3 regions of the Vibrio sp. nBUS_14 genome follow, and region 1 is predicted to be linked to each of the others. Evidence: predicted binding sites of a transcription regulator. Region 1 holds the regulator's gene; each other region holds the start of a gene.

Region 1 (9,890 bases):
CCTGGAACCCGGAAACAGATGCTTTCTTGCCTCGCAAATACAAAGCGACCAAGCACAGCATGGTTCGCGGAAAATCGGCTTGTAAGCAAAAACTGCAACAAGATGTCGGTCTACCCGTTATCGATTGTGCTGTATACGGCATGGTTTGCCGACTGACCAATCAAAAAGGCGTTCATTACTTATTGCCAATCATCGAGCAATTCTTGAAGAACGACTTGCAAATTGTGATTGTGGGTACAGGCGATCCTGTATTGGCGAGTCAGCTAAAAGAGTTGTCGGCACTTCACTCAGACAAGTTCACGTTTGTTGAAGCTTATAACAACGAATTAGCGCATTTGGTCGAGGCCGGTTCAGATTTCTTCTTGATGCCTTCTGAGTTTGAGCCTTGTGGCTTAAACCAAATCTATAGCATGGCTTACGGTACGTTACCGATTGTTCGTTCTGTAGGTGGTTTAAAAGATAGCGTGAATGATTACGATCAGGATCCTGAGGTCGCGACTGGGTTTGCTTTTGATCAACCGACACCACAAGCGTTACTGGCTGTGTTACATCGTTCATTATTGCTCTACGCACAAAACCCATCTGAAATTAAGCGTGTTCAGCTTTATGCTATGCAGCAAGATTTTAGTTGGGAAGATGCGGCAAAAGAGTATCTTGCAATGTATCATTCTTCACTTTAACTCGCTGAAATAGTTATAAAATTAAGCTGGCGGCTAGTAATAGTTTGTAATGAAAGAAGGCGCTCTGAGATTAGAGTGCCTTTTTGTTTTCTGTTCAGAGCAAATCACGTTTACGAAGACAAAACTTGCAAACGCATTTTAGTCAGGTAAAAAAGGCGGGCTAGGTATTCACATGACTAATGTTAGGTTTGACACTATTATCACTTAAAGTTCTTAATAACGTGATATCCTTAGCCATTGCCTCGTCATGAGGCATAGCTCCATTATTATAATTAAAGCGATAGGTATGTCTGAGAGTTTATTATTTCATAAAACATTTACTCACCCTACGAGCGATGAATGGGTTGTGTTTGTGCATGGCGCGGGAGGCAGCTCCTCAATCTGGTTCAAGCAGATCAAAGCGTATAAACAATATTTCAACCTGCTTCTCATTGATCTGAGAGGGCATGGTAAGTCAGACAATATTTTAAAAGAGCTGATAGCGAACCGCTATACATTCAAATCGGTCACACTCGATATCCTCAAAGTACTGGATCATCTTAAAATCCGCTCCGCGCATTTCGTTGGTATGTCTCTCGGGACGATTATTGTTCGCAATGTAGCGGAATTAGCCGCAGGTCGCGTGCGTTCAATGGTACTTGGTGGAGCGGTGACTAAGCTCAATACCCGCTCTCAAGTACTAATAAAACTGGGCAACTTAAGCAAGCACATTATTCCATACATGTGGCTATACAGTCTTTTTGCTTATGTTGTCATGCCACAAAAGAGCCAAAAAGAATCTCGCCATCTATTTATCCGTGAAGCTAAAAAACTGTGTCAAAAAGAATTTAAACGCTGGTTTATCCTGACTGCTGACGTAAACCCTCTGATGAAATATTTCAAAGATAGAGAGCTACCAATCCCGACTCTTTACTTGATGGGAGAACATGACTACATGTTCATCAAGCCCGTAAAAGAGATGGTTGAAGCACATGAGTCGAGTGAGTTAGTGGAAATAGCAAATTGCGGACATGTGTGTAATGTTGAAAACCCTGAAGAGTTCAACCAACGTTCAATCGCGTTTATTCAAAAACAAATCCAGTGACTTTCTGGGTTCGTTATCAGAACAAATAAATCGAATTAAATAAAAACGGGAAGCTAATATTAGCTTCCCGTTTTTATTGTGAAGGAGTATCGTTCGTTATGTTCTTACTCTGGTGATACAGCGCCGCATTGCCAACAAGAACCAAATTGCGCTTCGTTGATCTCATGGCACTCTCCACAACGCCACTCTTCATAGATGATCGAATCTTGCTGTTTTTGGTAGTCATTAACGATCGTGCGGGCTTTATTGGCCAATTCTGGCTCATATAACCATACGTAAGGGTCAGTTTCCTCAGTGAATGGAATTTCCCCTTTCAAACTGAACAAACCCTCACCACGGACTTCACAAGCAATATTCTCACTTTCTAACAATCCACAGATGATATGGGCTTCTGTAGGATTCGATGCACTGAAGATTTTCATTGAAATAGAACCTTATTCGGTTTTGGGTTTTAGTCAGTTATATACGTTATTCCGCTATACACGTTAGTCAGCGACAGGTGCTGAGCGAAACTTACTCATCAACCATTTAGCAATAATTGGGAATACACCCAATAAGGAAAATGACAACAATACTGAAGGAGATACGATACCCGAAAGTGAATCAATTTCTGCGAGTTGAGTACCAGCATTCAAGAAAACCGCAGTTCCTGGCAACATGCCTATTTGACTCGTGATGTAGTAACGAGTCATCGACATTGGGGTTAACCCCATTAACAGGTTGATAAGAAAAAACGGGAAAACAGGAATCAGACGTAGAGAGAATAAGTAAAATGCCCCGTCTTTTTCAACACCCTTGTTAATCGTTGCTAACTTGTCGCCAAACTTGGTTTGAATCCAGTCACGTAAAAGGTAACGGCTACTCAAGAAGGCGAGGGTTGCACCAATAGCACTCGCGAAAGACACCAGCAGTAAACTGTTCCAGAAACCAAACAGCGCAGCGCCTAAGAGAGTAACAACTGCAGCGCCAGGGATTGAGAAAGCCGTGATCATGACATAGGCGGCAAAATAAATCGCAGTAGCAACAATAAAGTTGCTCGCGATGTAGTCGTTCAAAACTGCTTGTTGAGTCTTCGCATTTTCAAGTGTTAGGTATTGGCCGAAATTGACGCCTAATAGGACGATGATTACGACCAACACGATACCCAATATCATTTTCTTACTCATTGATACTTCCTCTAATTTTTTAATGCATACCATTAGTATAGATAGACAGGCAAAGCATAGATTAACTTTCAACAGATATAAAAAAGCCGCAAGAATGCGGCTTAGTTATGTAGATAGTTTGAACTGACAATATTAATTGATGCGACTGATAAGCTCTTCACGACGTTGCTGCGGTATAACAGACCAATGAGTACCATTGATCGCACCTTCTAGCGCCCAAAGCAGCTCAATGTTGACAGAGGATGCATGCGATTCCTTGATGGCGTTAAATGCGTTTACAGAGCCAGATTCATATAAGCATTCTACGGAATCGATTCCCGCCTTTTTCAACATACGCTCGGTAGCCAATCGAAGGTTAGGGAGGTCCTTTAGTCGAGTTGGCTTAGCAGAAGACTGCTCAGCTTTCTCTTCTTTAGCAAAACCCAGAGACGTCGTAGCAAGCTGCAAGATTTTCTCTTGGTCTTGCCATAAACCTTCCGGTAATGCGAAATACTTAGTGACGACAGGGAAACCACGTTTTTTGTAGACGTATGGTTGAAACCCTTGTTGCTCGAATTGCCTTGTTGTGTCTTTGTCCGCTCTTATGTGCAGCTGGTCATTTACAACCAGAGCAAACATAGTGTCATCAGCAAAAAGCCCGAATCCACCAAACATTGAGCGTGATTTTATTTTTCCTAGGGGCTCAAATAATTTCATTGAGTCCTTTAGTATCGGTTTATCCATGTTATTTATCTCGGTGTATTTGAACTACGCCACCAAATAAGCAGGTCCGAAAGATTAGCAAAATGTTGCAATTAAATTGTCAATAAGCCGTAAATTACCAGATTGTTAGTAACTACTGCATTTTGCCATCGGTAACCCCGCTACCATACCAACGAGTGGTTTAGGCCGGAAGCTTTGCGTCTCACTCTTTCAAGTGGTTTGCCCTGTGCGTGACTGACTGATTGAATAGAATAAAGTTTTTGTTGAATTAGGCTCACACCTGATATTTAAAAATGTGATGTTGCTCCAATTAATGATCTTGATGATGTGCAACTAGGTTTATTTTGTCTGCTTATAAAAAAAGCGCACCCAAAGGTGCGCTTAATGAAATTAAACTCGATTTATCAATTAATTTAACGTTTTAACTGTGCTTCGCTCAACAATTTCAGGGTGCATTTCAAAGACACGTTTTTCATGATCTTTATCTTTAATGCGTTCCAACAAAATTTCGAATGCATTTTTACCAACACGACGCTTAGGTTGGTGAACCGTTGTCAATGGTGGAGAGAAGTATTCTGCAAGTTCAATGTTGTCGTAACCGATAACCGAAATATCTTCAGGAATGCGAATGTCTTGCTGTTGCAGGCGACTCATTAGGCCAAGTGCCATTGTGTCGTTAAAACAGAACACAGCGGTAGGGCGATCTTCCATCTGAGCAATTTTATCAGCCGCAAGTACAGCGGTATCACACTCGAAGTTACCTTCAATGATGAGCTTTTCGTCGGTTTCGACCTTCGCTTCATTGAGTGCGCGTTTGTAACCCGCGATGCGTTCTACACATGCTGCTTTGTCTAAGTGGCCACTTAAACAAGCAATCTTTGTGTGACCACGTTCTAGCAGGTATTTGGTTGCTAGATAGCCGCCTTCTTCAGAGTTATCGATGATCTTATCAGCCTGAGAGGTTTCAGGGCCCCAATCCATGACAACTTTTGGGATATCAGCATGGCGATCTAACATGCCACGAAGTTCTTCTGTTAAGTCAGAACACATAACCAAGATGCCATCTACACGTTTTTCTGCAAGCATTCGAATGTAGTCACGTTGCTTCTCATAGATACCACCTGTGTTACACAGAATCAAAGTGTAACCTTGACGGTAGCAGTAGCTTTCAACACCATCGATCACTTCCGAGAAGAAAAGGTTTGTTGATTGAGTCACTAGCATGCCGATAGTACGTGTTGAATTGCATTTCAAGCTACGAGCAACAGCACTTGGCGCGTAGTTTAATTCGTCTACGGCTTTGTTTACTTTCTCTTGAGTCGCTTCTGCAACAAAACGTGTTTTGTTGATTACGTGAGAAACGGTGGTAGTTGATACGCCTGCTAAGCGAGCGACATCTTTTATAGTGGCCATGGTTTTATCCTATTATAGAAGCTACTTTCCCAAGTACGGAATAAAGCAGCCGTTAAGCTACCTAACTAAGAGCTTAAATTTGTAGGGCTCTTTGGGGTATTAAAGTGCTAAAAAACAAAAAACCGCTATTGAGCGGCTTGTCTTAACACCGAAATGCTCTGAACTTAAATAAGCATAGCATTTCGTGAATGTTTCATATTTTATCGTTTGCGGTCACAATTTTAGACTGACTAGAAATTACTCGCAATAAAATTCACCCAGAAATCTGGGTGAATTGTCACATTCTATTGAATTTGTTTACTTAATCATCAGCGAATCTTATTCACCCGCTAAATACTGAGTGTCCAGATTACAGAAGGCAACGAGAAGAGAGGCAATCGATGCATAGAAACCGAATGAATCGATCTCACGACATCTAGCGTTGAACTTTGGTACCCAAGTAAGAAGTTGTTGTTCAATAAACTGTTGTTGAACAGCGAACGATTTTTCTAATTCTTCTTCAAGCTCAGTTTCATTTGAACGGATGATGAGATTACCAAGGAAATCAAGTTCGATAGCAATGTGGTCTGCTGGCTCTTTCAGATCTTGGTTTACCACCAAGTTGTGCTTAGCCATGATATCTTCCATGTCTTTAGCTGGCTTGTCGTTTAACAGACCCGTTTTGCCGATATACATTGAAGCGTAAGGTAGAGCACCATGTTTATCTGTCTTTAAGAATAGATCGCAGAAGTCAGCAGACAGTTCTAGTTGGGCATCTTCACGTGTTTGTAGACGGTTCAATGCGTCTACCAGAGTGTCAATCGCAGGCTTAAGTGTTTCGTTTTCGCCTAAACCAGTCAGAAAAGAACGAATCTCAACAGAATGGTAGTGATCGAGTTCTTCTTGTGTGAGCTCTTTAGCGAACAAGCTTGATAGCCACCAGTATATTTCAGCTCTTTGTTCGTTGAATGCTTTCGTATCTTTCATTTCATAGATCCTGATTTAGTCTTGTGATGTTTATATACCCAAGCATCGTGAAATCATTTGGGCATAAGCACACCAAGGCTCAATAACAAGGTTATTTGCTAAACGCAAAGTGACTCGTTAGTCGTAATGCCTATATTGAATTGCGATGGACGGTAAATAGCAAGGTTTTAGATTGTCTTGTATCAAAAAAGATTCATGTTTCTCGCTTTTATCTGCTGTACCACTAGAATTGTTACTAGTTATGAATAGAATGGTTACTGAAACTATTAAATAAGAAAAGTGGTGTAGATGAGCTATCACGTATTAGTCGTAGAAGATGATGTGGTAACCCGCAGTAAGCTGGTTGGATATTTCCAAAACGAAGGTTACACAGTGAGTGAAGCGGAAAGCGGCGCTCAAATGAGAAACGTGTTGGAAGAAAACAACGTTGACCTCATTATGCTAGACATCAACTTACCAGGCGAAGATGGATTGATGCTAACTCGCGAATTACGCAGTCAATCGGACATTGGGATTATTTTAGTTACTGGACGCACGGATAGCATCGACAAAATTGTAGGCCTAGAAATGGGCGCAGACGATTATGTTACTAAACCCATCGAACTGCGCGAGTTATTAGTTCGAGTTAAAAACTTACTTTGGCGTATTGCTGCTGCTCGTAAAACAGCGGTGGGTGCGGCAGTTGAAGCAGAAGACGAATCTGTGGTTCGTTTTGGTGAGTGGACGTTTGATATCCCTCGTCGTGCTTTAAGTAAAAACGGTGAGCCAGTTAAGCTGACTAAAGCAGAATATGAGCTGCTCGTTGCGCTTTCTTCTTACCCTAACCAAGTGCTAAGTCGTGAACGTATTTTGAACATGATCAGCCACCGAGTGGATGCTCCAAATGACCGAACCATCGACGTGTTAATCCGTCGCATGCGTGCGAAGATGGAGTTTGACCCTAAGAACCCACAAATCTTTGTGACGGTTCACGGTGAAGGTTACATGTTTGCTGGTGACTGATTCTCTTCGGGAGTTCTAGTCAGCAACAAAATTTGAACGTAAAAAAGCCGAGACATCATTGATGTCTCGGCTTTTTATTTGCGTTTTATCGCTTATCGCTTATCGCTTATCGCTTTCTTGACGATTCATGAGTGGCTCGAAAGTCGTTATATAAAAGCAGTGACACTAAAGTAGATACTTGAAATCAAGAACTCTCATTAAGACTGCGCAGCAGAAGCTACACCATCGTCCTCTTCTAAAATAGAAGGCTCAGGGATAACCGAAGGTTCTTCGATATTGTCATTGCTTGTGTCTAGCCAATCACGGAGACTTTGCCAAACTAACCCCATTGTTTCGTACCAGTAACGTTCTGTCTGTTCAAGATAGAGCGCTTTAGGCATGTACTTATTCCAAGGTTCAACAATGCCTTCTTGTGCAAGGTAGTTGGTTGGTGCGGGTAATGGCTTCATACCTGCCGCATGGAATTCATTCAATGCGCGAGTCATGTGGCTCGCCGATGTTACTAACACCATATTTTTATTTTTAACGAATGCGGCCGCTTGGCGCGCCTCTTCCCACGTGTCTTTAGCGGTTTCAAGCAGAATGATATCGGGTTTTGCTACGCCCAAGGCTAACGCTACTTTGGCCATCATTCTTGCGTTGCTCACTTCAGTGCCTGCACCGTAGCCAGACAAAATGAGTTTTGCACCAGGGTAAAGGCGAAGAATACGAATGCCTTCACTTAAACGCATGAGCCCTGTGCGACTAAGTTCTGATGTTGGTGGAATTTGATCATCGACGACGTGACCACTTCCAAGAACCATAACGTAGTCGATGGTGTCGTCTACGGGCAAAAATGCGGTGTGTTGCCTTTCCATTGGCATTAAAAGTTGACTAGAAACTGGTTGGAAAGCGATTAGGAAAATACTACAGAGGGCTGAAAGGGTAATTAGGCAACCAGTCTTCCTTTTAGTAGTAAACATCACTAGGGCTAAACCCAGAAAAGCGAGAATTAACATTGCTGGCAGTGGCATCAATAGCGAAGACACTACTTTTTTCAGCTCAAACATATCCGAATAGTCCGAAAAAACATCACTTAGTAGTAAAAAGAGACATCGCCTCTTTATTCCTGAAATTCCTGTGACAGAATAGCAGGCACGATAGGACATAATAACTCAAGTAGCCGTGACTGAAGACCGTAATTTCGACGATATTGCCCACAAATTTGCAAAAAATATTTACGGCTCTGACAAAGGAGAGATCCGTCAGATCATCGTATGGGAAGATTTAGAACAAGCTTTGAGCAAATTTGAACAATCAGCCTCACCTCTGCATGTTCTTGATGCCGGAGGCGGTCTTGCACAGATGTCGCAAAAAATAGCTGCGTTAGGGCATAACGTTTCTCTGTGTGATCTCTCTTCTGAGATGCTTAAGCTTGCAGAAGAAAGTATCAGCGAAGCGGGTTTGTTAGAGCAGTATCGGTTCATTCATTCTCCGGTACAAAAAGTAGCAGAGCACCTTGAAGGCCAAGTTGACTTTGTGATGTTTCATGCCGTAATGGAATGGCTCGCAGATCCTAGAGAGGCACTTGATTTATTACTAGAACAAGTAAAACCCGGTGGCGTTGCCTCGATAATGTTTTACAACCACCACGGATTAGTCCTGAAAAATGTGATTTGTGGCAACATTCCTCATGTATTGAATGGGATGCCACATCGAAAACGGTTTAAGCTGCAACCACAAAAGGGCTTGAAGCCAGAAGAAGTTTATCAATGGATAGAAGACGCTGGTCTAGAAATCTGTGGTAAATCAGGCATTCGCTCCTTTAGTGACTACATAGGTAATATGGAGTACATGGGCGATTACCAATTTGAAGATGTATTGGGACTAGAAAAACAGCTGTGTCGCCAAGAGCCATATCTGTCGCTAGGCCGTTATATTCACGTTTGGGCTCAAAAACCTGCGCAATAACAGCGGTGAATGTGGTAAAAGAAGCCACAACATGCGCTATGCAATCGTAAGAAGCCCGCGTCATAAAGAAATAGACGTAATATCTAACATGTTCGATATTTCGAAAAACAGTAACAGGAACCACAATGAGTGAAATGACTCAAACTGCCGAAGAGCAGCCAATTGATGAGTTGGTAGGCTGGGTCAAGCAGCATGACTTTTCATTAAACTTGCCGCCAGAACGTTTAGCATTTTTGATTGCTATCGCTGTGCTAAGCAATGAAAGGTTCGATGAAGAGCTAGGTGAAGGTGAATTACACGATGCATTTACCATTGTCACTCGTCTGTTTGAAGATACCGGTGAAGCGTCTGCATTCCGTGCAAACAACGCTATCAACGAGTTGGTTAAACAAAAACTGATCAGTCGTTTTACTAGTGAGGTTACCGACGGTGCGAGTATTTACCGTCTTTCTCCACTTGCGATCGGAATTTCAGATTATTACTTACGTCACCGTCAATTCTCTAAGTTAAAACTGTCGATTCAACTTTCGATGGTTGCAGATGAGATGGCTAAAGCGATTGAAGCTGCGCAAAGAGGTGGAACACCTGGTCACTGGCAAAAGAACGTTTATGGCGTTTTGAAATATTCAGTGGGTGAGATCTTCGATCAGATCGATTTAAACCAGCGTGTGATGGACGAGCAGCAACAAACCGTCAAACAGCAAATCGCCGATCTTCTTAATAAAGATTGGCGAGAAGCGATCAATAACTGTGAGTCTTTGCTATCGGAAACCTCAGCCACGCTAAAAGAATTGCAAGACACCTTGCAAGCGGCCGGCGACGAACTACAAACCCAGATCCTCGATATTCAAGAAATTGTGTACGGTGATGATGAACTTGAGTTCGTAGGCGAAACCTTGTTTGGTTTGCAAATGAAACTCGATCGAA
Region 2 (9,890 bases), 1.5 Mb from region 1:
CTTATTGGTTCTGTTAGGCGTAGAAAAAGGTGATGACGAAGCCAAAGCCAAACGCTTGATGGAACGAGTGACCACTTATCGTGTCTTTGGAGATGAAGACGATAAAATGAATCTCAATGTAAAACAGGTAGAAGGTAAGGTCTTAGTGGTTTCTCAATTCACTCTGCCAGCTGATACCAAGAAAGGCACACGAGCAGGATTTTCTCGTGGTGCTCACCCTGAAGATGCAGAGCGTCTTTACAACTCTTTCTCAGACCAGTGTGAATCAGTGTTGCCAACGGAACGTGGCCGATTCGCAGCCGACATGAAAGTGTCTTTGGTTAATGATGGCCCAGTGACATTCTGGCTGCAGGTTTAGGCTTAAAGGAATAAGCATGTTTAAACTCATAACCCCAACCACCGAAAATCAGCTGAACAAGTATTACCATTTTCGTTGGCAGATGCTCCGTGAGCCTTGGCGAATGCCAGTCGGTTCAGAGCGCGACGAATATGATGCCATGAGTCACCATCGCATGATTGTCGATGGTCGAGGTCGCCCGATGGCGATTGGACGTCTTTATATCACCTCTGATCTAGAAGGTCAGATCCGCTATATGGCGGTGAAGAAATCTCGCCAAAGTAAAGGCATGGGCTCACTTATCTTGGTTGCGCTAGAGTCACTGGCACGTCAAGAAGGGGCGAAGCGTTTGGTGTGTAATGCACGTGAAGATGCGATCTCATTCTATGAGAAGAATGAGTTTGAACGTCGTGGTGAAATTAACGATCAACGCGGCCCTGTGCGTCACCAACAGATGGTGAAACCTCTTGATCCAATGGCTGATGTACTGCGCAAACCAGAATGGTGTAATGAGCTTCAGCAGCGTTGGGAAAATCAGATCCCGATCAGTGACAAAATGGGCATCAAGATTAACCAATACACGGGTTATCAGTTTGAGTGTAGCGCTCAGTTGAATCCCAACCTTAACCCTCATAACACCATGTTTGCTGGCTCAGCTTTTACCTTGGCGACTCTAACGGGTTGGGGAATGACGTGGCTACTGATGAAAGAACGTGGGCTGACCGGTGATATCGTACTGGCAGACAGTAATATTCGTTATCGTCATCCAGTCGAGCAAAACCCAGTTGCATCTACGTCATTGGATGGGATCAGTGGCGATTTAGATCGCCTCGCGTCTGGCAGAAAGGCTCGTATCATCATTCACGTAACCATTCACAGTGGCGATGTGGAAGCGGTTGAGTTTACGGGAACCTATATGCTGATCCCTGACTACAAAAAGCGATTATCAACAGACTCCAACGTAAGCGTATAGCTGACACTGGCTAACAGATACAGATACAAGGCGCTACTCCTGTGGGGTGGCGCTTTTTTGTTGGCAGTCGCTCATCTCGGAATACTCAGCTTGAGTCAGCTTTCCTGAGATTTGATGGCATTGGTCCGATAACGAAATGGATAGAGTGTGTTGCTCGATCTTAAGCAAATCGAGTTCTCCAGAAACTTCACCATTTAACGTTTGAACTCTTTGTGTACCTTGCTCTGCTGCGGACGCACCAATAATGTGCATTGGTTCGAGAGTGAAGCGACCACGGTCAAAATTCGCATTAAGCTCTGGGATTTCAAACACGTTATCAATCGATGTTTCAGAAAGCTTATCGTTAAAGGTCATCACACCTTGGCGAACACTGCCAGTGAGTAGCCCAGTGGTTGAGTAACCGAGCATCAAAGAATCGCCATACAAGCCTGCGGCTTGAAGTTCAAACTCACCATAGCCCGTTGCATCGAGCGGTAATTCGAGTTGCTGCAGCATGGGTGTTATGGGTAATCCATCGGCAGAGATATCTAAGCTCCATGGCTTACTGATTTGGTTGAAGTCGAGTGTTGCGTTGGCTTCAATATAGCCGTGTTTTAGTGGCATAAACAGGCGTGTCAGCGTCCATTTCCCTTGTTCGCTATTCATTTCAACCACGGGCTGAACACTGACAATATTTTGATAGCTTGCATCGTTGGCGCTAACCATCAACTTGCCTTGCCACAGTCCTAACTTTCTCTGTTGCAGCAGTTGAACTTGATGTCCTTCTACATGAAGCCCTGAGACCTGCCAGTAAGGTTTGTTTGCGAGTTGGATAAGTTGGCTACGTTCTATATTAAGTCGGTCAATAGAGGCTTTCTGAAGCTGTGTCAGCCAAGGCAATAGGCGAGCGGATGGTAGAACTTTATCTTGGCTTTCCGTAATCCACTTTATGCCTTGCAGGTCGAGCTGTGCTAATTGAATGCTGCTAGGGGTTACTTCGCCATTAAGTTGAATACTGCCTTGTAAGAATTGAGTATAGAAGTCTTCAATCAGAATCTGGTTCGGATCTAAATTGAGCTTGATACTTGGCTCTATGAACATGTCATCATCTATGGTCACTCCCTCTGCTTGCAGAGAGAAAATGGCTTTCTGTTGCTTCCACAGCTCAAAAGGCAGTTGGATATTTTCTAGTGAGGCATCAAAAGCTGCGAGGTGACCATTTTTCCATTCCACATCGCTGCGCAAGATATCTAAACTGTTGATGTGGTTTATTTGGATGCCTTCTACGTTCCAATTTTTGCTCAATAGGCTCTGAGTTTGCTGCTGGTTGAGGCGCAAGCCATCTACAGTAACATTCACCAGTGACCAATCATGCTTATATTGTTCTGCTTGTCCTGAAATCTTGGCCCCTCGCCATTCAAATGAAGCGCCATAAAGGGTGCTGTCATTGGGCTTTAGATCGAGGTCAATCAATAAGTTGTCAAAGGCTTCGTCCTGCCAATAGAGTTGTGCGGCAGTGAGTTGTGTTTTTCCGAAGGGCAGTATTGAGCTGTGCTTATTCCAAGTGGGATCGGAGATCTGCAGGTCGATGCCACGCGCATTAAAGTCTGGCGTTGAAAAGTCTAAGTCATGAAGAGCGAGCTGGTGGAGCTTGATATGTTGTTGCGTAAACAAGGGATCGAGAATTTTTAGGTTATTGGTATCCAGTTGCAGGCCGCTGATCAACACAGAATCCAACACCAATTTGGCTTCGGTTACAGAGTAAGGGCTGAACCAGATGTCGATCTTGTCGATGTACAGGGGTGGCTGCTTTTCTGGTTGGGCTTGAGGCAGGGTAATGCCCATTAAAGTGATGTGATAAGGCGCCTGATACTCAACATCTTCAATGAGTACAGGTTGCTCAAGCGTATGCTTGATAAAAAAGTTAGCAACATCCGATCGGTATTGAGTTTGTAGGCTTAATAACAACGCTGCAATAGTCGCAACGATGATGGCCACCACAATGCCAATCACCATGAATACCTTTTTCATTCCCTGACAGCCTTAAATTTCAATAGTCTCAAAACAGAGTGGAACAAAAAGGGGCAAGCAGCAACAAAAAAGCCCCTCAAAAGAGGGGCTTGCTACAAAAATATCGTTTTAAATGGGCGTTCGCTTTTGGCTTGGCCCGAGCAGATATTGGGTTAGTCTAGTTGAGGACCTGCCGCAACCAGTGACTGACCTTCAGCATTGTCTGTGTATTTATCAAAGTTGTTGATGAAGCGCTCTGCTAAATCTTTCGCTTTGCTTTCCCATTGCAGTGGGTCAGTGTATGTATCGCGCGGGTCAAGAATCGCAGGGTCAACATCGTGCAACGCTAGCGGTACTTCTAGGTTAAACATAGGGATAACCTTAGTTTCAGCTTGGTCGATTGAGCCATCTAGGATAGCGTCGATGATGCCACGAGTATCTTGGATTGAGATACGTTTGCCTGTGCCATTCCAACCTGTGTTCACTAGGTAAGCTTCAGCGCCAGCCGCTTCCATACGCTTCACAAGCACTTCAGCGTACTGAGTTGGGTGAAGCGTTAAGAATGCTGCACCAAATGCCGCAGAGAACGTTGGTGTTGGTTCAGTAATACCGCGCTCTGTACCTGCTAGCTTAGCTGTGAAGCCAGATAGGAAGTGGTACTTAGTTTGCTCCGGAGTCAGCTTAGATACTGGTGGTAGCACACCAAACGCATCCGCTGTTAGGAAGATAACTTTTTGAGCGTGACCTGCTTTTGATACTGGCTTAACAATGTTGTCGATGTGGTGAATCGGGTAAGAAACACGAGTGTTCTCTGTTTTTGAACCGTCATCGAAGTCGATAGAACCATCACTACGAACCGTTACGTTTTCTAGCAGTGCATCGCGACGGATTGCATTGTAGATTTCTGGTTCTGCTTCTTTAGATAGACGAATCGTCTTCGCGTAACAACCACCTTCGAAGTTGAAGATACCATCGTCATCCCAACCGTGCTCATCATCACCGATTAGCTCACGCTTAGGATCGGTTGATAGGGTTGTTTTACCTGTACCCGATAGACCGAAGAATATCGCTACATCGCCTTCTTCACCGACGTTAGCACTACAGTGCATTGAAGCAATGCCTTGCAGAGGAAGTAGGTAGTTCATCATTGCGAACATGCCTTTCTTCATCTCACCGCCGTACCAAGTACCACCGATGATTTGAACGCGCTCTGTTAGGTTGAAAGCAACGAAGTTTTCAGAGTTTAGCCCCTGCTTTTCCCAGTTAGGGTTCGTTGTTTTAGCACCGTTCATTACCACGAAATCAGGTTCGAACGTTACTAGCTCTTCGTCAGTTGGACGAATGAACATGTTCTTAACGAAGTGCGCTTGCCACGCTACTTCAGTGATAATACGTACACTTAAGCGCGTATCAGGGTTAGCACCACAGTAACCGTCAATGACAAACAGACGCTTGCCAGATAGCTGAGTTGTCACAAGCTCTTTCAGCTCATCCCACACTTCAGTTGTAATTGGTTTGTTGTCATTTTTGCCTTGATCTGACCACCACATGGTATCGCGTGTCGTGTCATCTTTAACAATGTACTTATCTTTTGGTGAGCGGCCAGTAAAGATACCAGTGTCAACCGCAACAGAGCCTAGTTCCGTTACTACGCCTTTTTCGTAGCCTTCCAAACCTGGCAGTGTCTCTTCAACGAATAACTGCTCGTAGCTAGGATTACGAAGAACTTCAGTAACGCCAGTCAGTCCGTGCTTAGTTAGATCAATTTGTGCTACCTTGGTATGTTCCATAACGGTCATAGGTGCTCCTTGTAGGATATTTTGTAGGGATTTTGTAGTAATTTTTTATTGTTATCTGCTCACCATGCTAGCAACGAGACTCAGGGGAAACAGGGATACAGATCAAAAAGCATCCATGTTAATTCTGGGGTTTTAAGCGCCTCGTCACATATTGGCCTAACTAGTCTATCCTGTACGCAAACCTTTGCGCTAGGGGCGAGAACATTATTAATCGATTAAAATTAAGCGGTGATTTTATTACGAGGTGTGACGGAGTTTGCGCTATTTTGATCACAAAAAAGGCCAGCTGAGCGCTGACCTTTGTGGGGTAAATTACGTGTTTTTGGTACGCTGTAAATTAATGAACCGTATTGTTGCCTTTATCTGCTGCTTCTGCGTACAGAGCGTCGACGTCGTTCTTATCAAAAGAGTAGTTTGTGCCACAGTAATCGCAGTGAAGAGCCACACTTCCTTCAGTGCTGAGGATGTCGTAGATCTCTTCTTGAGCAACGGTAATGATAGCCGCACCGCTGCGTTCACGAGAACAACCACAGAAGAACTCGACAGGTTGAGGGGTAAACACCTGAACCTTCTCTTGATTATATAGGCGGTATAACAAATCATTCGCTTCTAGAGAGAATAGCTCTTCATTTTTTACAGTGTCAGTTAACTGCTCTAGGTGTTCGAAATCATCTGGCGTACCGGTACCGTCAGGCATAACCTGAAGAAGCATACCCGCAGCGTGTGCTTTGCCTTCATGTTCACCCGTACGTAGCCATAGACGAGTCTTTAGCTGTTCAGAGTTTGCGAAGTAACCTTCAAGGACTTCAGCAAGCGTGTTGCCTTCAAGACCAACGATGCCTTGGTAACGCTCACCTTTTTTAGGATCGATAGTGATCACGAGGTGGCCTTTACCCATCAGGTCGTGCAGGCCAGCGTCGTCAGCAATATCACCGTTAAAGCGCGCAACACCACGAACCTTCTGCTCGTTATCGCCATTAATAACAGCGAGAGATACTGGGCCATCACCTTGCAGTTGCATCGTGATAGAACCTTCAAACTTTAGAGTCGCGGTTAGTAGCGTCGTTGAAACCAGTAGCTCACCCAACAGCTTTTGTACTGGAGCTGGGTATTCCTTGCTAGAAATAATCTGTTGGTACGCTTCGTCCATCTGTACCAATTCACCACGTACTGATAGGTCTTCAAATAGGTAGCGATTTAAAACATTACTTGTAGACATTGGGTCTGCCATTTGGCTATTCCTTCTAGCTTATTGAGTCTTGAACTTGATGATGTCACGACGTTGCTTTTTGTCTGGGCGACGTTCTGGTGCTGGGCTATGAGCATTAAGCTTGCGCTGTTGTGCAAACTCTTCTCTTTTTGCCAAGCTTTCGGTGGTTTCTTCATAGAGTGTTTGAGCGACCGGCGCTCCGCCACGGTGTGCGGATATTTTCTCTATGGTGACCGTCTTTTCTTCATTCCCTTGGCGCAGGGTAATCACTGCCCCAAGTTCTACGATTTTGCTGGGTTTGCTGCGCTGACCATTATAGTGGACTTTGCCACCATCGACCATGTTGCGAGCAATTGAACGAGTTTTGTAAAAGCGTGCTGCCCACAACCACTTATCGAGTCTGACAGCTTCATTCGTCGTTTTCATATAGGACAGTGCCTTTTCAGTTAGAAATGAATGCGGTTTAACTGTTATTCACAGTATGCAACTTATTTTATTTGATGACGCTTATCACATTTAGTAGAAGCTTATGTGGAGGCGACTGGCTTTTTTTTCAAGGAAGATTACAAAATAGCTCAGGTAATGCCGATTTATAGATTTGCTATGATATAGTTCAAGATCTTATGCTTTTAATAAGCTGGAACAGAATTTATGAACAAAAAAGCTGATAGTTTAGTAGGTTACAGCTTTATTCGTTATAGAAAGGGTTAGGGAACGTGAACTTTTTAGAGCTCAAACTTCGCATGGATAACTCTCCGGTGTTGAGCCGCTTATTAGAGAATGGATTTGTACTTCAGCAGAAACTGAGCCTAGCTACGTGTTGTGTGTTGATTGCAGCTTCCGCATGGATTTTAGGACAGCTTGCATGGTTTATCGAACCTGCCGAGCAAACCGTCGTGCCTTGGGCAGCAACCGCTTCATCGTCTTCTGCTCCTCAATCGACTCTTGATATCTCTTCTTTGCAGCAGAGTAACCTTTTTGGTGCCTATAACCCAACCACGCCTGCTGTGGTTGAGCAGCAAGTTATCCAAGACGCACCCAAGACACGATTGAATCTGGTTTTGGTGGGTGCGGTTGCCAGTTCTAACTCAGAATTGAGCTTAGCGGTGATTGCCAATCGCGGCACACAAGCAACCTATGGTATTAATGAAGAGATCGAAGGCACGCGAGCTAAGCTCAAGGCCGTATTAGTCGATCGTGTGATCATCGATAACTCTGGGCGAGACGAAACCCTGATGCTTGAAGGTATTGAGTACAAGCGTTTGTCTGTATCAGCGCCTGCGCCACCTCGTACCTCTTCTTCTGTGCGTGGTAACAACCCAGTTTCTGCAGCAGAGAAGCTAGATGAAATTAAAGCGAAGATAATGAAAGATCCACAGCAAATCTTCCAATATGTTCGACTGTCTCAGGTGAAACGCGACGATAAAGTGATTGGTTATCGTGTGAGCCCTGGCAAAGATTCAGAACTTTTTAACTCTGTTGGGCTCCAAAACGGAGATATTGCCACTCAGTTAAATGGACAAGACCTGACAGACCCTGCTGCTATGGGCAACATATTCCGTTCTATCTCAGAGCTTACAGAGCTAAACCTCGTCGTCGAGAGAGATGGTCAACAACATGAAGTGTTTATTGAATTTTAAAACTTTGCGTCTAACGAAGGACGAAAGTGTAGGAGAAGTACGTGAAGCATTGGTTTAAGAAAAGTGCATGGTTATTGGCAGGAAGCTTAATCTACACACCCGCAGCCATCGCGAGTGATTTTAGTGCCAGTTTTAAAGGCACTGATATTCAAGAGTTTATTAATATTGTTGGTCGTAACCTAGAGAAGACCATCATCGTTGACCCTTCGGTTCGTGGAAAAATCGATGTACGCAGCTACGACGTACTCAATGAAGAGCAATATTACAGCTTCTTCCTAAACGTATTGGAAGTGTATGGCTACGCGGTTGTCGAAATGGACTCGGGTGTTCTTAAGATCATCAAGGCCAAGGATTCGAAAACCTCGGCAATTCCAGTCGTTGGTGACAGTGACATGATCAAAGGTGACAATGTTGTCACACGTGTCGTGACGGTTCGTAATGTTTCAGTACGTGAACTTTCTCCTTTGCTTCGCCAGCTGAATGACAATGCAGGTGCGGGTAACGTTGTGCATTACGACCCTGCGAATATCATTCTAATTACTGGCCGTGCTGCGGTCGTAAACCGCTTAGCTGAAATCATCAAGCGAGTTGACCAAGCGGGTGATAAAGAGATCGAAGTCGTTGAGTTAAAAAATGCATCTGCGGCTGAAATGGTGCGTATTGTCGATGCATTAAGCAAAACCACGGATGCGAAAAACACACCTGCTTTTCTACAACCTAAATTAGTTGCTGACGAGCGTACCAATGCGATTCTTATCTCAGGCGACCCTAAGGTACGTAGCCGTTTAAGAAGGCTGATTGAACAGCTTGATGTTGAAATGGCAACCAAAGGTAACAACCAAGTCATTTACCTTAAATACGCAAAAGCAGAAGATTTAGTCGATGTGCTGAAAGGCGTGTCGGATAACCTGCAATCAGAGAAGCAAACATCAAGCAAAGGCAGTTCATCGCAACGCAATCAAGTGATGATCTCGGCTCACAGTGACACCAACTCTTTGGTGATTACCGCCCAGCCAGACATCATGAACGCTTTGCAAGATGTGATCGCGCAGCTGGATATTCGTCGTGCTCAAGTATTGATTGAAGCCTTGATTGTTGAAATGGCAGAAGGGGACGGCGTTAACCTTGGTGTGCAGTGGGGTAACCTAGAAACAGGTGCCATGATTCAGTACAGCAACACCGGTGCATCGATTGGACAGGTTATGGTTGGTATAGAAGAAGCAGAAGACTCGACAACTACGAAAGCGGTTTACGACTCTGACAATAACTTCTTGCGAAATGAAACCACAACAGAAAAAGGGGATTATTCGACATTAGCTTCCGCTCTTGCTGGCGTTAACGGCGCGGCAATGAGCGTGGTCATGGGCGACTGGACAGCATTGATCAGTGCAGTAGCGACCGATTCAAATTCAAATATCCTATCTTCTCCAAGTATCACCGTCATGGATAACGGCGAAGCGTCGTTCATTGTGGGTGAAGAAGTTCCGGTTCTAACGGGCTCGACTGCAGGCTCAAGCAACGATAATCCATTCCAAACCGTTGAACGTAAAGAAGTGGGTATCAAGCTGAAGGTCGTGCCACAAATCAATGAAGGCGACTCGGTTCAACTGCAAATAGAACAAGAAGTATCGAACGTATTAGGTGCAAACGGGGCAGTAGATGTTCGTTTTGCTAAGCGTCAGCTGAATACGTCAGTGATTGTTCAAGACGGTCAAATGCTGGTACTGGGTGGCTTGATTGACGAGCGTGCACTGGAAAGTGAATCTAAAGTACCATTCCTAGGAGATATCCCTGTACTTGGGCACCTGTTCAAATCAACCAGTACTCAGGTTGAGAAAAAGAATTTAATGGTCTTCATCAAACCAACCATCATTCGTGATGGTATGACAGCCGATGGTATCACTCAGCGTAAATACAACTTTATCCGTGCTGAGCAGCTGTA
Region 3 (9,890 bases), 1.2 Mb from region 1:
CGGCTTACAGAACGCTCCCCTACCCCACATACCCTAAGGTACGTAGCCGCAGCTTCGGTGTATAGCTTAGCCCCGTTACATCTTCCGCGCAGGCCGACTCGACCAGTGAGCTATTACGCTTTCTTTAAATGATGGCTGCTTCTAAGCCAACATCCTGGCTGTCTGAGCCTTCCCACATCGTTTCCCACTTAGCTATACTTTGGGACCTTAGCTGGCGGTCTGGGTTGTTTCCCTCTCCACGACGGACGTTAGCACCCGCCGTGTGTCTCCCGGATAGTACTTACTGGTATTCGGAGTTTGCAAAGGGTTGGTAAGTCGGGATGACCCCCTAGCCTTAACAGTGCTCTACCCCCAGTAGTATTCGTCCGAGGCGCTACCTAAATAGCTTTCGGGGAGAACCAGCTATCTCCAGGTTTGATTGGCCTTTCACCCCTAGCCACAAGTCATCCGCTAATTTTTCAACATTAGTCGGTTCGGTCCTCCAGTTGATGTTACTCAACCTTCAACCTGCCCATGGCTAGATCACCTGGTTTCGGGTCTAATCCTAGCAACTGTACGCCCAGTTAAGACTCGGTTTCCCTACGGCTCCCCTAAACGGTTAACCTTGCTACTAAAATTAAGTCGCTGACCCATTATACAAAAGGTACGCAGTCACACCACGAAGGTGCTCCTACTGCTTGTACGTACACGGTTTCAGGTTCTATTTCACTCCCCTCACAGGGGTTCTTTTCGCCTTTCCCTCACGGTACTGGTTCACTATCGGTCAGTCAGTAGTATTTAGCCTTGGAGGATGGTCCCCCCATATTCAGACAGGATATCACGTGTCCCGCCCTACTCGATTTCACTGATTATGATGTGTCGGTTACGGGGCTATCACCCTTTATTGCGCCACTTTCCAGAGGCTTCACCTGCATCATTAAAAGCTTAAGGGCTAATCCAATTTCGCTCGCCGCTACTTTCGGAATCTCGGTTGATTTCTCTTCCTCGGGGTACTTAGATGTTTCAGTTCCCCCGGTTTGCCTCCTGTTGCTATGTATTCACAACAGGATACGTGCTTATGCACGCGGGTTTCCCCATTCAGAAATCCCAGACTCAAAAGGTTATTACTACCTAATCTGGGCTTATCGCAAGTTATTACGTCTTTCATCGCCTCTGACTGCCAAGGCATCCACCGTGTACGCTTAGTCACTTAACCATACAACCCGAAAGGGTCTTAGCGTATGGCAACTAACCAAGGTTTTTGGTTGTCATCAAGAAGGGTTAATTCTCAATGACTGTTTGCCGGACTCAATTGTGAATCAAACTAAGTTTGATTCGAATACAAGACACTTGAATGTGTTTGTTGTGTTTATACTGTTCTTATTAACTAAGAGCAGATAAACATTGAGAACTTTTAAATTTGATTTGAATTACTCGTAAGTAATCAAATCAGTCAGCTTTCCAAATTGTTAAAGAGCATGAGATTTTAAGAACTAATGTTCTAAGTTCACATTTTCTAAAGACTCTCACAGTCGAAAAATCCAACCAACGACATAAGAAGTGGTTTGGAGTTTTAACTTCCAAGAATATTTAGAGAATGGTGGGCGATACCGGGCTCGAACCAGTGACCCCCTGCTTGTAAGGCAGGTGCTCTCCCAACTGAGCTAATCGCCCACTAAAAGTTTTAATTCCTTCGTGGAGAAAGAATGGTGGGTCGTGCAGGATTCGAACCTGCGACCAATTGATTAAAAGTCAACTGCTCTACCAACTGAGCTAACGACCCAATGGTATCCCGTAGGGGAGTCGAACCCCTGTTACCGCCGTGAAAGGGCGGTGTCCTAGGCCTCTAGACGAACGGGACACTGCAATTTATCTCTACTTTAAAAGTAGAAACAAACTTCGAAGAACTTGGGAGTTCTTCATCTCTTTGCTTTTCTAAACCTAATCAATCTGTGTGGACACTCATCGTGGTATCTTCGTATAAGGAGGTGATCCAGCCCCAGGTTCCCCTAGGGCTACCTTGTTACGACTTCACCCCAGTCATGAACCACAAAGTGGTGAGCGTCCTCCCCGAAAGGTTAAACTACCCACTTCTTTTGCAGCCCACTCCCATGGTGTGACGGGCGGTGTGTACAAGGCCCGGGAACGTATTCACCGTGACATTCTGATTCACGATTACTAGCGATTCCGACTTCATGGAGTCGAGTTGCAGACTCCAATCCGGACTACGACGCACTTTTTGGGATTCGCTCACTATCGCTAGCTTGCTGCCCTCTGTATGCGCCATTGTAGCACGTGTGTAGCCCTACTCGTAAGGGCCATGATGACTTGACGTCGTCCCCACCTTCCTCCGGTTTGTCACCGGCAGTCTCCCTGGAGTTCCCACCATTACGTGCTGGCAAACAAGGATAAGGGTTGCGCTCGTTGCGGGACTTAACCCAACATTTCACAACACGAGCTGACGACAGCCATGCAGCACCTGTCTCAGAGCTCCCGAAGGCACACCTGCGTCTCCGCTGGCTTCTCTGGATGTCAAGAGTAGGTAAGGTTCTTCGCGTTGCATCGAATTAAACCACATGCTCCACCGCTTGTGCGGGCCCCCGTCAATTCATTTGAGTTTTAATCTTGCGACCGTACTCCCCAGGCGGTCTACTTAACGCGTTAGCTCCGAAAGCCACGGCTCAAGGCCACAACCTCCAAGTAGACATCGTTTACGGCGTGGACTACCAGGGTATCTAATCCTGTTTGCTCCCCACGCTTTCGCATCTGAGTGTCAGTGTCTGTCCAGGGGGCCGCCTTCGCCACTGGTATTCCTTCAGATCTCTACGCATTTCACCGCTACACCTGAAATTCTACCCCCCTCTACAGCACTCTAGTTCACCAGTTTCAAATGCAGTTCCGAGGTTGAGCCCCGGGCTTTCACATCTGACTTAATGAACCACCTGCATGCGCTTTACGCCCAGTAATTCCGATTAACGCTCGCACCCTCCGTATTACCGCGGCTGCTGGCACGGAGTTAGCCGGTGCTTCTTCTGTTGCTAACGTCAAGAGGTAACGCTATTAACGTTACCCCCTTCCTCACAACTGAAAGTACTTTACAACCCGAAGGCCTTCTTCATACACGCGGCATGGCTGCATCAGGCTTTCGCCCATTGTGCAATATTCCCCACTGCTGCCTCCCGTAGGAGTCTGGACCGTGTCTCAGTTCCAGTGTGGCTGATCATCCTCTCAGACCAGCTAGGGATCGTCGCCTTGGTGAGCCATTACCTCACCAACTAGCTAATCCCACCTAGGCATATCTTGACGCGAGAGGCCCGAAGGTCCCCCTCTTTGGCCCGTAGGCATTATGCGGTATTAGCCATCGTTTCCAATGGTTATCCCCCACATCAAGGCAATTTCCTAGGCATTACTCACCCGTCCGCCGCTCGACGCCCATTAACGCACCCGAAGGATTGTTAGTGTCGTTTCCGCTCGACTTGCATGTGTTAGGCCTGCCGCCAGCGTTCAATCTGAGCCATGATCAAACTCTTCAATTTAAAGTTTTGATTACCTAAATTAATAGGTGTGACTCAACGAATACTGACTTCAAAACTAATATTCATGTAAACATGAACATGTAATTCTAAAGCTATTACCCCTCTCTTCTTAAATAAATAGGAACAGAATGGTAATGAATTGACTGTGCCGATTAACTACAAGTAGTTAAACGTATTGGTCACTCAGTTCACTGAAATCATTTGATTCCGAAGAATCTGTTTTATCTAACGATAAAACGTTTTGATATTCATCAACGAGTGCCCACACAGATTGATAGGTTTAAATTGTTAAAGAGCTTTTCCTTTTTGAGCTTCGCTCAAATCGGACGGCCATTTTAGCGATTTAAGTTTTAGTGTCAACCACTATTTTCAAAACTTTTTTCAAGCGCTTAGCTTGGCTAATTTGACCTGCTGATTCGTTTTGGTTTCTTAAGAAGCCTTCCCGTTTCAACGAGGTCGCATTATAGAGATTTCGATCACACTGGCAAGCCCTTTTTGAAGTTTTTCTTACTTTTTTGATTGTTCGAGCGTTTTTTGTTCAAAACACCCCATTTTCACTAGTATTCCCCTTAATTAAGGGCTTAAGGTGCCTATATAAAGGAGGATTTATGAGTTCAATACGTAGTTATAAAGGAATATCCCCTCAGATTGGGCAAGGTGTCTATATAGATACAAGTTCAGTACTGGTTGGTGATATCAAAATCGGTAACGACTCTAGCGTGTGGCCTTTGGTTGCAGCTCGAGGGGATGTGAACCACATTCATATTGGAGAGAGAACGAATATCCAAGACGGCAGCGTTTTGCATGTCACCCATAAGAATGCAGAAAACCCTGACGGTTATCCTCTATTTATAGGTAATGACGTTACTATCGGACATAAAGTAATGCTGCATGGCTGTACTATTGAAGATCGTGTACTTGTTGGTATGGGAACTATCGTGCTTGATGGTGTGATTATTAAAGAAGAAGTGATGATTGGAGCTGGTAGCTTGGTGCCACCGAATAAGGTACTTGAAAGCGGTTATCTCTATGTAGGAAGTCCAGTAAAACAAGCTCGCCCATTAAATGATAAAGAGCGAGCCTTTTTACAGAAATCAGCTGACAACTATGTTCAGAATAAAAATGACTATCTAGACTCTGTGCTTCCAGTCTAAAGCGCTTTGATCTGAATCCGATTAGAGGAGTCATACTCCTCTTCTTCTATTAACTCTTCCGCTAGCTCTTCAATATCGAAACGCAACTCTGAAAAGATAACTAAAGCTTGCTCGCCTTCTTCTATATATTTACCTGCCAATCGAGACAACTCTTCAATAGACATAATACACTCAATCAGCGCGCCCGACTGTTGTGCTGGGAAGGTGATTGATTGATTTTCTTCATCCCAATCTTGGATATCAGGAAATAGAATTGATTGATTCATTTTTTATAAACACCCCATTACATCTCTAGGTTTTTACGTAACTCTCTTAAAATCTGTTTTGTTCCCGGACGAAGACCACGCCAAAGCATAAAGCTCTCTGCTGCCTGCCCCACTAACATACCTAAACCATCATAAGCAGCGTGAACACCATTACCTAATGCCCATTGATTGAATACTGTGGTTCCCGATCCATAAACCATGTCATAAACGGCGCTAGTAGAATTGAAAATCACCTCAGACACTTCAGGAAGCTGCCCGCTTAGACCAGATGAGGTAGAGTTAATAATGACATCAAAGCCTTCATTAACATCACTTAGCCCCACCCCCTTGATGTTGCCATGCGACGAAAACATCTCAGCCAGAAGTTCAGCCTTAGAGCTGGTTCGATTAGCGACCACTAGCTGTTGCGGCTTTTGGTCTAGAAGAGGTTGAATCACTCCTCTAGCAGCACCACCAGCGCCAAGCAGAAGAATGCGAGCACCTTTTACAGCAACTTGATGTTGAAGCAGGTCTTGAACTAAGCCCTCACCATCGGTGTTATCACCAATGATCTCTCCGTCATCTAACTTCTTAAGGGTATTTACGGCACCAGCTAGTTCAGCTCTCTCTGTTAGGCGATTAGCAAACTGATAGGCATCTTCTTTAAAAGGTGCTGTTACGTTACATCCTCGACCACCTTCGCTGAAAAAGGCTTTGGCAGCAGTGATAAATTCATCATGCTCTGGCTGTAATGCTGTATAGGTAAGTTGTTGGCTGGTTTGGCGAGCAAATAATGTGTGAATGAATGGCGATTTGCTTTGCCCAATAGGGTTACCGAAAACGGCATAACGATCTACTTGCTGTGTCATATCCTTACCTAACAGAAATAAAAAAGGGTCATCTATATAGATGACCCTATCACTATCCCGATAAGGAAGGAAGAACTACCAAACTCGAGGCTTTAGGTAGTCGCTATAAAGCAGAGCTTCTGGTGAGCCCGCTTGTGGTGCGTAGCGGTATTCCCAGCGAGCCAATGGCGGCATCGACATCAATATAGACTCTGTACGACCACCGCTTTGTAGACCAAATAGGGTGCCACGGTCATACACTAAGTTAAATTCAACATAGCGACCACGACGATAAAGTTGGAAATCACGCTCGCGCTCACCATAAGGCGTCTCTTTGCGTCGTTCTACAATTGGTAAGTATGCGGCTGCAAAACCTTCACCGACCGCCTGCATATAAGCAAAGCTCTTTTCAAAGCCCCACTCGTTAAGATCATCAAAGAACAGACCACCAACACCGCGTGTTTCATCTCTATGTGGAAGGTAGAAGTACTTATCACACCATTCTTTGTGCTCTTGATAAACGTCATCACCAAACGGCGCACAAAGATCTTTAGCGGTTTGATGCCAAGATTGGCAGTCTTCATCGAAAGGATAAAATGGCGTTAAGTCAAAACCACCACCAAACCACCAAATCGGGTCTTCCCCCTCTTTTTCCGCAATAAAGAATCGAACGTTCGCGTGTGAGGTTGGGATATATGGGTTTTTAGGGTGGATAACTAATGAAACCCCCATCGCCTCAAACTTACGTCCGGCTAATTCAGGGCGATGAGCTGTGGCTGAGGCAGGCATAGCCTTACCCGCTACGTGAGAGAAGTTAACACCACCTTGCTCAAAGACCGCACCGTTGGTCATCACACGAGTACGACCACCGCCACCGAGGCGTTCGCCAGGCTCGCGCTCCCATGCGTCTTCTTCAAACAACGCGCTACCATCAGCTTGCTCAAGCTGTTGGCAAATCGAATCTTGTAGGCTCAGTAAAAACTGCTTTACTGCTTCTTTATCAATTGCTGACATTTTACTTTCCTTTGCAGGGTTTAACCCTGTCTTAATATTTTCGACGTTTTTGCATCTCTAATTTCGCTAGGCTTCTCGCGGCCACCCGTTTGACCTTCAAGAATCGCGACCAAGTGTTGGCCAAGTTGCTGTTGTACTTCTTCAGTCGTCATACAAGGTGGTTCGCCCGTAAGGTTGGCACTGGTAGAGGTTAACGGCTTACCGAATTCATTACACATTCTTTGAACCAAAGGGTGATCCGTCACTCGCACAGCGATTGAATCAAACTGCCCACTCACCCACTCTGTCACTTTAGCACTGGTTGGCATGATCCAAGTCACCGGACCTGGCCATGTCGCTTTCACTGTTGCCAACTGTTCTTCCGTCAATTGGCTTTCATCAATGTAAGGTAACAGTTGCTCGTAGTTCGCAGCAATTAAGATCAACCCTTTCTCGACTGGTCGTTGTTTTAAGTCGAGTAATTTCTTGATGGCCTGTGGATTATCGGGATCACAACCGACCCCAAAAACGCCTTCGGTCGGGTAAGCAATGACTTCACCTTGTTGTAATGCCTGCAAAGTATGTTGAAAGTTATCCACGGGTTGCCTCATTAATTCAGTTATCTAACTCACTAAGTGTACAAATTATCATTCACTGTGACTAAAGCTATTTGCTTATAAAATGTATCAATTAACAACTTAGACTGACGCAAACGTTTTCCTTGAGCAATTTTACCCGTATAATGCGCGCAAAATATCTAATCACTAATTAAATCGTACCTGAAGGAGTTTGAGATGACTGTCGGTATTATCATGGGTTCTAAATCTGATTGGCCAACAATGAAGCTAGCTGCAGAAATGTTGGATCAGTTTGGCGTGGCGTACGAAACAAAAGTGGTTTCTGCTCACCGCACACCTCAGTTGCTTGCAGACTACGCAACCAGTGCGAAAGAGCGCGGTATTAAAGTGATTATTGCTGGTGCTGGCGGTGCAGCTCACCTTCCGGGTATGGCTGCTGCTTTCACAAGCGTACCAGTTCTGGGTGTTCCAGTTCAGTCCAAAGCACTGAAGGGCATGGACTCTCTGCTTTCTATCGTGCAGATGCCAAAAGGTATCGCGGTAGGTACTTTGGCTATCGGTGAAGCTGGCGCTGCCAATGCAGGCATCCTAGCTGCTCAAATCATTGGTACACACAATGAAGAAGTAATGGCAAAAGTAGAAGCGTTCCGCTCTGAACAAACAGAAACGGTTCTGGCTAATCCAAACCCTGCAGAGGACTAATTTCCATGCATGTTCTTGTGTTAGGCGCGGGCCAACTTGCTCGCATGATGTCCCTAGCTGGGGCACCGCTGAATATTGAAATTTCTGCTTTTGATGTTGGCAGCAAAAATATTGTTCACCCATTAACGCAAGCGATTCTAGGTAACGGCTTAGAAAATGCGATTGAGCGTGCGGACGTCATTACTGCTGAATTCGAACATATTCCTCACGATGTACTTGAGGTGTGTGAACGCAGCGGTAAGTTCTTACCGACAACAGAAGCAATTAAAGCCGGCGGTGACCGTCGTCTTGAAAAAGCCCTGTTAGACGAAGCAAACGTGAAAAATGCCAAATACTACGTGATTAACTCTCGCGAAAACTTTGACGCTGCGATCGCTCACGTTGGCTTACCAATGGTATTGAAGAGCACACTTGGTGGTTACGATGGCAAAGGTCAATGGCGCTTAAAGACATTAGACAATGTTGACGCAACTTGGACAGAAATGGCCGAGTGCATTGCCGCAACAGACAACCAAGCGATTGTGGCTGAAGAGTTTGTTCCGTTTGACCGCGAAGTATCACTGGTTGGTGCTCGTGGTACTAATGGCGAGATTCAAGTGTACCCACTGGCTGAAAATGTTCACACCGACGGCGTGTTGAGCTTATCGACAGCGATTGATGACATTGAACTGCAAGAGCAAGCGAAAGCCATGTTCACTGCCATTGCTGAGCGCCTAGATTACGTTGGTGTGCTAGCACTTGAGTTCTTTGATGTTCAAGGTTCACTGCTTGTTAATGAGATTGCACCACGTGTTCATAACTCTGGCCACTGGACGCAACAAGGCGCAGAGACTTGTCAGTTTGAGAACCACCTACGTGCCGTATGTGGTATGCCACTAGGCAGCACCAAACTGATTCGTCCAACTGCAATGATCAACATTCTTGGTGAAGATACCCTACCTGAAGCTATTCTGGCTCAAGGTGGCTGTCATGTTCATTGGTATGGCAAAGAGAAGCGTGCAGGTCGAAAGATGGGCCACATTAACGTGAGCGCTGACTACAACGCAGAACTGCAAAGAACATTATGTTCACTAGCAGATATTCTCGATAAAAAAGCCTACCCTGCTGTGCATGAGTTTGCTGAGCAAATGAAGTAAGCCTACATTATGGATTTGATATAAAAATGGCGCTCAGTGAGCGCCGTTTTTTTGTTTATAACATCAGGTTATTGAGATTGAATGTGATGACACTTGCGATCAGCACATTGTTTCTTGGTTCCATTGGCTGTTTTCTTCTCAAGTAACAACGGAAACTGACACTCTTCACAACGACCGATAATAGGTGGTTGGTTTACTGCGAACTTACACTTAGGGTAGTTATCACACGCATAGAAGGTTTTGCCATAGCGAGATTTACGCTCAACCAAATGGCCTCTGCCACACTCAGGGCAAGCAACAAGTGGCTGTTCTTCAGGTTGTTCTTTTGGTTGATCCAAAGATTCGATGTGATTACACGTTGGGTAGCTGCTACAACCAATGAACATCCCAAAGCGGCCTTGCCTTAATACCAATTCGTTTTGGCATTTAGGGCACGGAACACCCAGCTCTTTCACCACATGACCATCATTTTGATGAAGAGGCTTGATGTAATCACAGCTCGGATACTGCTTACAGCCTAAAAATGGGCCGTGCTTACCATGGCGAAGCTGAAGCTCTCCACCACACTGTGGACATGGTTCATGCTCTAGTGCATGTTCATGTGCTGAAAAAAGCTGATTATCAATCTTACTACTCATGACAAGCCTGTATTAATGCAAGATACCTTGCTCTTTGGTGTACAACAGCTCTTCCATTTGCGTGTAAGCACTTTCATTACC

The links. Region 1 encodes PurR, which represses purine synthesis genes. Its sites were predicted from a motif close to TNANGNAAACGTTTNCNTNA; they were not measured.
Region 2: a site for PurR is predicted at 5,271-5,290, ahead of pckA (phosphoenolpyruvate carboxykinase (ATP)). Genes of this name have one in related genera too.
Region 3: a site for PurR is predicted at 7,460-7,479, ahead of purE (5-(carboxyamino)imidazole ribonucleotide mutase). Genes of this name have one in related genera too.

Annotation. Positions count from the first base shown of each region.
Region 1 covers NZ_CP179206.1:2,414,999-2,424,888, reverse strand. Annotated here, with positions in the region: gene glgA (glycogen synthase GlgA) at 1-680, shown strand, start outside; gene ACMAZD_RS11345 (alpha/beta fold hydrolase) at 967-1,764, shown strand; gene ACMAZD_RS11340 (DUF2007 domain-containing protein) at 1,869-2,186, opposite strand; gene ACMAZD_RS11335 (TVP38/TMEM64 family protein) at 2,250-2,930, opposite strand; gene ACMAZD_RS11330 (TfoX/Sxy family DNA transformation protein) at 3,063-3,653, opposite strand; cyclic di-GMP riboswitch class I at 3,781-3,866, opposite strand; gene purR (HTH-type transcriptional repressor PurR) at 4,041-5,045, opposite strand; gene torD (molecular chaperone TorD) at 5,364-6,011, opposite strand; gene torR (two-component system response regulator TorR) at 6,300-7,013, shown strand; gene elyC (envelope biogenesis factor ElyC) at 7,211-8,062, opposite strand; gene cmoM (tRNA uridine 5-oxyacetic acid(34) methyltransferase CmoM) at 8,178-8,963, shown strand; gene mukF (chromosome partition protein MukF) at 9,089-9,890, shown strand, end outside.
Region 2 covers NZ_CP179206.1:149,356-159,245, forward strand. Annotated here, with positions in the region: gene dtd (D-aminoacyl-tRNA deacylase) at 1-358, shown strand, start outside; gene ACMAZD_RS00695 (YiiD C-terminal domain-containing protein) at 375-1,310, shown strand; gene ACMAZD_RS00700 (AsmA family protein) at 1,344-3,320, opposite strand; gene pckA (phosphoenolpyruvate carboxykinase (ATP)) at 3,473-5,098, opposite strand; gene hslO (Hsp33 family molecular chaperone HslO) at 5,436-6,329, opposite strand; gene hslR (ribosome-associated heat shock protein Hsp15) at 6,348-6,734, opposite strand; gene gspC (type II secretion system protein GspC) at 7,052-7,948, shown strand; gene gspD (type II secretion system secretin GspD) at 7,990-9,890, shown strand, end outside.
Region 3 covers NZ_CP179206.1:3,662,479-3,672,368, forward strand. Annotated here, with positions in the region: rRNA gene ACMAZD_RS17250 (23S ribosomal RNA) at 1-1,195, opposite strand, end outside; tRNA gene ACMAZD_RS17255 (tRNA-Val) at 1,578-1,653, opposite strand; tRNA gene ACMAZD_RS17260 (tRNA-Lys) at 1,687-1,762, opposite strand; tRNA gene ACMAZD_RS17265 (tRNA-Glu) at 1,765-1,840, opposite strand; rRNA gene ACMAZD_RS17270 (16S ribosomal RNA) at 1,961-3,515, opposite strand; gene ACMAZD_RS17275 (gamma carbonic anhydrase family protein) at 4,124-4,669, shown strand; gene ACMAZD_RS17280 (DUF1488 domain-containing protein) at 4,666-4,935, opposite strand; gene aroE (shikimate dehydrogenase) at 4,953-5,783, opposite strand; gene hemF (oxygen-dependent coproporphyrinogen oxidase) at 5,859-6,776, opposite strand; gene ACMAZD_RS17295 (L-threonylcarbamoyladenylate synthase) at 6,797-7,354, opposite strand; gene purE (5-(carboxyamino)imidazole ribonucleotide mutase) at 7,550-8,035, shown strand; gene ACMAZD_RS17305 (5-(carboxyamino)imidazole ribonucleotide synthase) at 8,041-9,171, shown strand; gene ACMAZD_RS17310 (DNA topoisomerase family protein) at 9,240-9,809, opposite strand; gene ACMAZD_RS17315 (DUF494 family protein) at 9,822-9,890, opposite strand, start outside.